Linked DNA regions of Roseibium sp. Sym1. The protein of the gene in region 2 binds, or shares a complex with, the protein of the main gene of each other region. Links are inferred from orthologs where the notes say so. Each region holds a gene or a part of one and is shown on either strand. Other genes may lie near its edges.

Region 1 (3,203 bases), 5.1 Mb from region 2 along the record:
CAGGGTCTCGTCGCGCACATTGTCTCGCAGGCGCTTGTCGAGACCGGAAAAGGGCTCGTCCATCAAAAGAATTCCCGGCCGGGGAACCAGCGCACGTGCCAGCGCGACCCGCTGCTGTTCGCCGCCGGACAGGGCATGGGGATAGTCCGCCGCATAATCTGCAAGACCCACGCGACCGAGCGCGCTGAGCGCCGCCGCCCTCGCTTCCTTTTTCGGCATGCCGGTCAGACCGAACATGACATTGGACAGAATGCTCATATGCGGAAACAGGGCATAGTCCTGAAACATCAGGCCGACACCGCGCTTTTCCGGCGGAAGGAAGGTGGTGTCGTCGGCAATGTTCCGGCCGTTGATCAGCACCCGGCCGCGCCTCTGCCGCTCAACGCCCGCCGCAATGCGCATGAGCGTTGTCTTGCCGCAGCCCGAATGACCGAGCAGGCACAGGATCTCACCGGGAGCAATCGACAGACTCAGATCCCGGACGGATGCGACGCCGTCATAATCGTGCGAAACATTTTCAAAAACGAGACCGGCAGCGATCGTCGCACCGGCGGTTCCCGGCGCGCCCCAGCGCAACGGATGACCGGAGCCATCGGAATTGCTCATCTTGTCGTGGTCTGGCATCAGGCTCCGGCGGGATCGTCCGCATCTTCGTCAAACAGAGAACCGTCTTCTAGAGGATCCTCCTCCTCCGTCAATGCCGAGTCGTCATTTGGTGTCGGCACAAGGAAGGACGCCGGAACGGCACTGTCGAGCAATCCGGCACCTTTCAGCTCCTCCAGCCCGGGCAGATCCTTGATGCTGTCCAGCCCGAAATGGACCATGAACTGCTCCGTCGTTCCATAGGTGACGGGCCGACCCGGCGTTCGCCGGCGGCCCCGCATCCGGATCCATGTCGTTTCCAGCAGGACATCGAGGGTACCCTTCGAGGTCGACACACCGCGAATTTCCTCGATTTCAGCCCTGGTCACCGGCTGGTGATAGGCAATGATCGCCAAGGTCTCCAGCGCCGCACGGGACAGCTTGCGCTGCTCCTCGACATTGCGCTGCATCAGAAACGCCAGATCTTCCGCCGTGCGGAAACACCATTTTCCCGCAACCCGCACCAGATTGACGCCGCGCGGCGCATACATCCGCTGCAGTTCTTCCAGCAGTCCCAGGACATCCGTGTTGTCCGGCAGCCGAAGGGTCAGTTCCTCAAGAGACAGGGGATCGGCCGAGGCAAACAACAGGGCTTCGACCATTCGCAGCCCCGACAAGTCCGTTCCTGCGGTGCGTTCGTGCATTTCATCCGGCACGTCTTCATAAAGATCCATCTCAGACACCCTGGTCCTGCTCCTTGGCTATCGAGCGGATATAGACCGGCGAGAACGGTTCACCCTGCCGGATCTCGACCTGGCCCTCGCGTACCATTTCCAGGCTTGCGGAAAATGTGCTGGCAACGATCGTTGCCCAGTCCTTGTTGTCGTAAAGGTAGTCCCGGAGATAGGCGTTCAAAGGGGCCCACTCGCTCACCCGCCCGACCAGTTTGGTCAGAAGCTCGCGTGCCTCCTGCAGAGACCAGACCGTTCGCCTGAGCACCCTGACGGATGTCACCGACTGGCGTTGTCTCTGGGTCGCATACGCCGACAGGAGATCATAGACGGATGCTTCCCAGATGCTCTTGTGCTCCACGGACATGGTTTCCGGCTCCCCACGGTGGAACACGTCCCTGCCCTGCCTGTTTCGAGCCAGCAGTCTTTCGGAAACCTCGCGCATTGCTTCCAGGCGGCGGAGCCTGAACGCCAGCGCAGCGGCCAGTTCCTCGCCCGTCGGCTCGTCCTCGTCCCTTTGCTCGGGCAGGAGAAGCTTCGATTTGAGGAATGCCAGCCAAGCCGCCATGACAAGGTAATCCGCCGCCAGTTCCAGGCGCATGCGACGGGCCTCGGCCACGAATTCAAGATATTGTTCAACAAGTTCCAGAATGGATATCCGGGCCAGATCGACCTTCTGGGTCCGCGCCAGGCCGAGCAACAGGTCAAGAGGCCCCTCGAACCCCTCCACATCGACAACAAGTTGCGGATCGGAGCTGGTACGGTCCTCCATGGAACTGACCGAGGTCAGCAGGTCAAAGGAGCTTTCCTCGGTGATCTGTTTGTTCCCTTCCAGTTCGCTCATGAACGCTCCGGTCAAACACCTTGCCAACCGGTCAGGGTCCGGAATTCCTCCCAGGCCGCCTGACCGTCAAAGTCCCCATTCGGCGTCTGCAACCCTTGCAGCGCCCTGTCGCAGCGGCTTTTTGCCTTGCCGGACAGCTCAGGCACGGCTGCGGCGACAGCGCGCATTTCCGCCATGTCGCCATTGCAGTGCAGGACAATGTCGCAGCCGGCCTCGATGATCTTGTGCGCCCGCTCCCCGAAACCGCCGCCAAGTGCCTTCATCGAGATATCATCGCTCATCAGGCACCCCTCGAAGCCTATCTCGCCTCTTATGATCTCTCCGATGACCTTCGTGCTCTGGGTGCATGCCGTTTGCGCATCGATCCCTTCGTATACAATATGGGCTGTCATCCCCAATGACACGTGGGAAAGCGCCTTGAATGGGCGGAAATCCACGCTTTCCAGAGAAGAATGGTCTGCTTCGACCCTCGGAAGCACCAGATGGCTGTCGACGCGCGCCCTTCCGTGGCCCGGAATGTGCTTGATCACCGGCAGCACACCACCGGCAAGGGCACCGTCCACCATGGCCTGCCCAAGTTGGGCGACCGTGTCCGGGTTCTGTGAGAAGGCACGGTCGCCGATGGCATCTACCGTATCGGGAAACCGGACATCAAGGCATGGCAGGCAATCAATGGTGATTCCCACGCAACGCAAGTCTTCCGCAATCAGGCGTGCCCCCAGCCATGCTGCCCGTTTCCCCGCATCGGGTTCCCTGTCATGAAGGTCGCCATATAGCCCAGGCGCAGGGTATTTGCGCCATTGTGGCGGTCTGAGCCTCTGGACCCTGCCTCCCTCCTGGTCGACCAGAACGGGCGCATCATCGCGGCCCACGGCGTCGCGGAAGGTGTTTGTCAGGTCGACGACCTGGTCCGGAGTTTCGATATTCCTGGCAAACAGGATCAATCCCCAGGGTCTTTCTGCCCTCATGAAGGAAAATTCGTCTGCGCTCAGGCGCGGTCCGGCACAACCGGTGACAAAGGCTTTGGTCATGAAACCGGCTTAGCC
Region 2 (4,292 bases):
TGTTCATAAGTCCTCAGCCCGCGCCGACATGACAGAACCAACAACAGGGAGCCCCGTAAGCCGCGCGCACCATAGTCGGCGCCCCCTGCCGTGTCAAGAAGCCATAGGGAAACTCTATCTATCTGAATTAATTAGATAATTTGCCCGTTCAGGGATTCGGCCAGACCTAAGTTGCATAAGCTTTTCGCGGCAGTGCCGCACCAGATGCACCCACGCTCCCCGGCTAACCGGTTTCGCGGAATCGTTCAGCCGTCTCCAAATCCACCGAAACCAGCTGGGAAACGCCACGTTCGGCCATTGTCACGCCAAACAGGCGGTTCATGCGCGCCATGGTGATCGGATTGTGTGTGATGACCACAAAGCGGGTCTCCGTGCTGGCCGCCATCTCGTCCAGAAGATCGCAATAGCGCTCGACATTGGCATCGTCGAGCGGCGCGTCGACCTCATCCAGCACGCAGATCGGCGCCGGATTCGTCAAAAAGACCGCAAAAATCAGCGACATGGCGGTCAGGGCCTGTTCTCCGCCCGACAGCAGCGTCATGGTCTGAGGCTTCTTGCCGGGAGGCCGTGCGATGATCTCGAGACCGGCGTCGAGCGGATCGTCGGAATCGACCAGCTGCAGCTCCGCCGTGCCGCCGCCAAAGAGATGCGTGAACAGGCGCTGGAAATGGCCGTTGACCACCTCGAAGGAGGCCAGCAGACGCTCGCGCGCCTCGCGGTTGAGGTTCGATATGCCGGTGCGCAGGCGCCGAATCGCCTCGATCAGGTCGTCGCGTTCCGAGGTCAGCGTGGTTTTCTGCTCGTCGATCTCGCGCAGTTCCTCTTCGGCGCGCAGGTTGACGCCGCCAAGACGTTCGCGCTCGGCCTTGAGGCGCTCCAGCTTGCGCTCCATCGCCTCCGGGTCGGGCAAGGGCGCTCCCTCCTTCAGGCCGGCAATTTCCGGCAGCGCCGCGACAGCAACTTCCAGATCCTCGTCGATGCGCCGCTCCAGGTCGGCCTTGCGCGAGCGGGCCGCTTCCAGGCGTTCCTCGGCGCGGATCTTCTGTTCGCGCGCACCCGACATGGCTTCCATCGCGGCCTTGGCCGCCCGGTCGACATCGGCGAGGTCAAGCTCGGCCTGCTGCAGACGGTCATCCTTTTCCTTCTTGGCCTCTTCCGCCTTGGCAATGGCGGAGAAGAGTTCCCTGCGCTTGATCTCGATGTCCTCGGGCGCCTCGATCAGCTCGGCCCGTTCCTCTTCGGCTTCTTCCTGGCGTTCCTTGAGGACACCAATCTGCTGCGCGGCATTGGCGGCGCGGGTCTTCCAGCCGTCATATTCGCGCGCGATCGCCTCAAGCCGCCGGTCGCGCATCTGCTGTTCGCGTGCAAGTCCCTCGGAAACGGCGCGGGCCTCCGCCAGGGCGCTGCGGGCCGAAGCGACCTCGCCTCGCAATTCCTCGATCTGGTCCTGGTAGCTGGTGGCATCCGGAGCCTCCTCCAGCTGCCCTTCTGCCTCGAGGACCTGCTCGCGGGCCATTTCGGCTTCTTCGCCGAGCCTCTGCGCGCGGTCCTGGGCGGCTTCTTTCTTGGCCGCGACCTGGGAGACGGCCCGTTCGGCAGCGGCGAGCGCCTCGCGTGCGGCCGACGCCCGGCGCTGGCCATCCCGGACCTTGCCGCGCGCAATCTGCTCCAGTTCGACGGCCTGGCGCACGGTGGCGGCAGCGGTTTCCAGGGCCTCGGCATGGTCCGTCACCGCCCGGCGGGCCGTGTCTATTTCATCTCCCAGCTCCGCAAGGCGGTTTTTCTGGGCGAGCCTCTGGGCCGCCGGCGTCGGCGCGTTGGCGGCAACCACGAAACCGTCCCAGCGCCAGAGGTCCCCTTCCCTGGAGACAAGGCACTGGCCCGGCTTCAGCGCGCCGCGCAGGCCCGGCCCGTCGGCCTGGTCGACAATGCCGATCTGCCGCAGGCGGCGGGTGAGTTCCCCCGGCGCCTCGACAACATCCGAAAGACATTTGAGACCGGCGGGCAGCGCCGGGTCGCCGTCATGGGGCAAAACGCCTTCCCAGCGGACGGCGGCCGCGACTTCGAGCGAGGCATCGAGGTCCTCACCGAGCGCAGCGCCCAGCGCGGTTTCAAAGCCCTGCTCGACCGTAAGCTGCTCGACGACAGGCGTGTGGTCCTGGTCGGAATGAACGTTGAGCACCTGTTCCAGGGTGCGTGCCTCGGTTTCCAGCCCCTGCAGCGTCTGCTGCGCCTCGCCAAGGGGGCCGCGGGCGGCCAGCTCCTGTTCGCGCGCCTCGCGCGTCGCCGTTTCGGCGTTTTCCACCGCCGCTTCGGCTTCAAGCAGGGCCTCTTCCGCGAGCTCCAGGGCCTCGCGATTTTCCGAAACGCCGTCGTGTTCCGCCATCCGTGCGGAGAGCTCGGCGAGCACCTGCTGGGCATCCTGGGCCTGTGCCACCAGCCGGTCGGCACGCTGACGGCTGTCGGCAACCGCCCGTTCCAGTTGCCTGCGCTCCGCAGTTGCCCTGGCTTCGGCCGCGGTCAGGTCGGAGAGCCGGGCTTCCAGTCCGCGCACGCTCTCTTCCGCCTCGGCCACTTTTTCACGGGCAGCTTCCGTGCGCTCCTGCACGGTCTCGTTTTCTTCGAGAAGCTCGGCGCGTTCCTCCGACAGGCGTTCCAGCACTTCGTCGTTTTCCGAGACCATCGCCTGCTCGCGGCGGATGTCCTCCGCCAGTTGCACCATGCGGCGCTCCAGGTCCTGGAGCCGTTCCTTGACGCGCCGTTCCTCGGCATCGAGCTCGTTGCGGGCGATCACGAGGCGTTGCAGCGCCGCGCCGGCCTTGGCGGCCTCGTCGCGAAGCTCGGGCAACTTGTGGGCCGCGATCGCCTGCACCCGCGCGCTCTCGGCCTGCAGCGCCGTCGCCTCGTTGACCTGTTTCTGGGCTTCCGCGAACTGGGCCTCGGCGGCGCCCAGCGCATCGCGGGCCTCCGTCCAGCGGATATAGAGAATCGAGGCTTCGGCCGCGCGGATCTCGGAGGAAAGGTTTCTGTAGCGCGTTGCCTGGCGCGACTGGCGCTTCAGGTTGTCGAGCTGACCGTCGATCTGCACCAGCACGTCTTCCAGCCGTTCCAGGTTCTGCTCGGCGGCGCGCAGGCGGATTTCGGCCTCGTGGCGGCGCGAATGCAGACCGGAAATGCCGGCGGCCTCTTCGAGGATCTGTCGCCGGGACGTCGGTTTGGCGGCGATCAGTTCGCCGATCTGGCCCTGGCGCACCATGGCCGGCGAGCGTGCCCCGGTCGAGGCATCGGCGAAGAGGAGCTGGACGTCGCGGGCGCGCACATCCTTCGCGTTGATCTTGTAGTTGGAGCCCTGCTCACGCTCGATCCGGCGGCTGACCTCCAGGGCATCGGCATCGTTGAAGGCCGCTGGGGCCGTCCGGTCCTGGTTTTCCAGGTACAGCGTGACTTCGGCGGTGTTACGGGCGGGTCTGTTGAGGCTTCCGGAAAAGATCACGTCGTCCATGCCGGACGCGCGCATGTTCTTGTAGGAGTTTTCCCCCATCACCCAGCGCAGCGCCTCGACAAGATTGGACTTGCCGCAGCCGTTGGGCCCGACCACGCCGGTCAGCCCGTTGCCGATGATGAATTCCATCGGCTCGACAAAGGACTTGAACCCGACAATGCGGAGTTTGGAAAATCTCATCGGCACCCGCTCCGTGCGGGTGCCTGACAATCGGACCGGAAATCGAGGCAGATCTCGAGGACAGGCGCGTTGCGCGCCAGCCTAGATATTCTCCTCGATGATCTTGCCCATGTCTTCAATCGAAAGCGCCCCCGAGTGCTTCTCGCCATTGATAAAGAATGTCGGCGTCGAATTCACCCCGAATTCGTCAGATGCACGTTTCTGCTCCGCAACAAGTGCATCCAGCATGCCCTGGTTTGTCAAACACTCGTTGAAGGACTCCTGTGTATATCCGATCTGTTTGGACAAGTTCGTCAGGGCCGGCAGGAATTCGCCGGAAAGTGCGCCGCTGCGCAGCTGTTCGAACATGATGTCCACAATCTCGAAATACTTGTCCGCCGGCGCGCAACGGGCCAGCATGGACATGGCATAGGCCTCATTGTTCAGCGGGTATTCACGGAAAATGAAGCGGACCTTGCCGGTCTCGATGTAGTCCTTCTTCAGATCCGGCCAGGTGCGCTTGTGGAAATTGGCGCAATGCCCGCAGGTCATGGACGCATATTCGACGATCGTGACCGGCGCGTTTTCATCACCCAGAATCTTGTCGCCCAGCGGGCCCGGGATCAGCAAT

Evidence for each region.
Region 1: the proteins of smc (region 2) and O6760_RS24120 are in contact, whole or in part, in a crystal structure (PDB 3ZGX), measured with the Bacillus subtilis proteins. The link is inferred for Roseibium sp. Sym1 from one-to-one orthologs.

Annotation. Positions count from the first base shown.
Region 1 is NZ_CP114786.1:5,180,981-5,184,183, forward strand. Bases 238-3,130 are described here. They hold O6760_RS24120 (segregation and condensation protein A), read right to left. Parts: upstream 2,158-3,130; coding sequence 1,318-2,157; downstream 238-1,317. Other genes in these bases: O6760_RS24110 (ABC transporter ATP-binding protein), read right to left, coding at 238-624; scpB (SMC-Scp complex subunit ScpB), read right to left, coding at 624-1,316; nagZ (beta-N-acetylhexosaminidase), read right to left, coding at 2,169-3,130. Outside these bases: more of O6760_RS24110, read right to left, coding at 1-237; more of nagZ, read right to left, coding at 3,131-3,188. UniProt on the Bacillus subtilis protein: Participates in chromosomal partition during cell division. May act via the formation of a condensin-like complex containing Smc and ScpB that pull DNA away from mid-cell into both cell halves.
Region 2 is NZ_CP114786.1:105,953-110,244, forward strand. What follows is about bases 24-4,005. They hold smc (chromosome segregation protein SMC), read right to left. Parts: upstream 3,683-4,005; coding sequence 224-3,682; downstream 24-223. Other genes in these bases: O6760_RS00490 (thioredoxin domain-containing protein), read right to left, coding at 3,764-4,005. In the rest of the region: O6760_RS00480 (AtpZ/AtpI family protein), read right to left, coding at 1-1; more of O6760_RS00490, read right to left, coding at 4,006-4,292. UniProt on the Bacillus subtilis protein: Required for chromosome condensation and partitioning.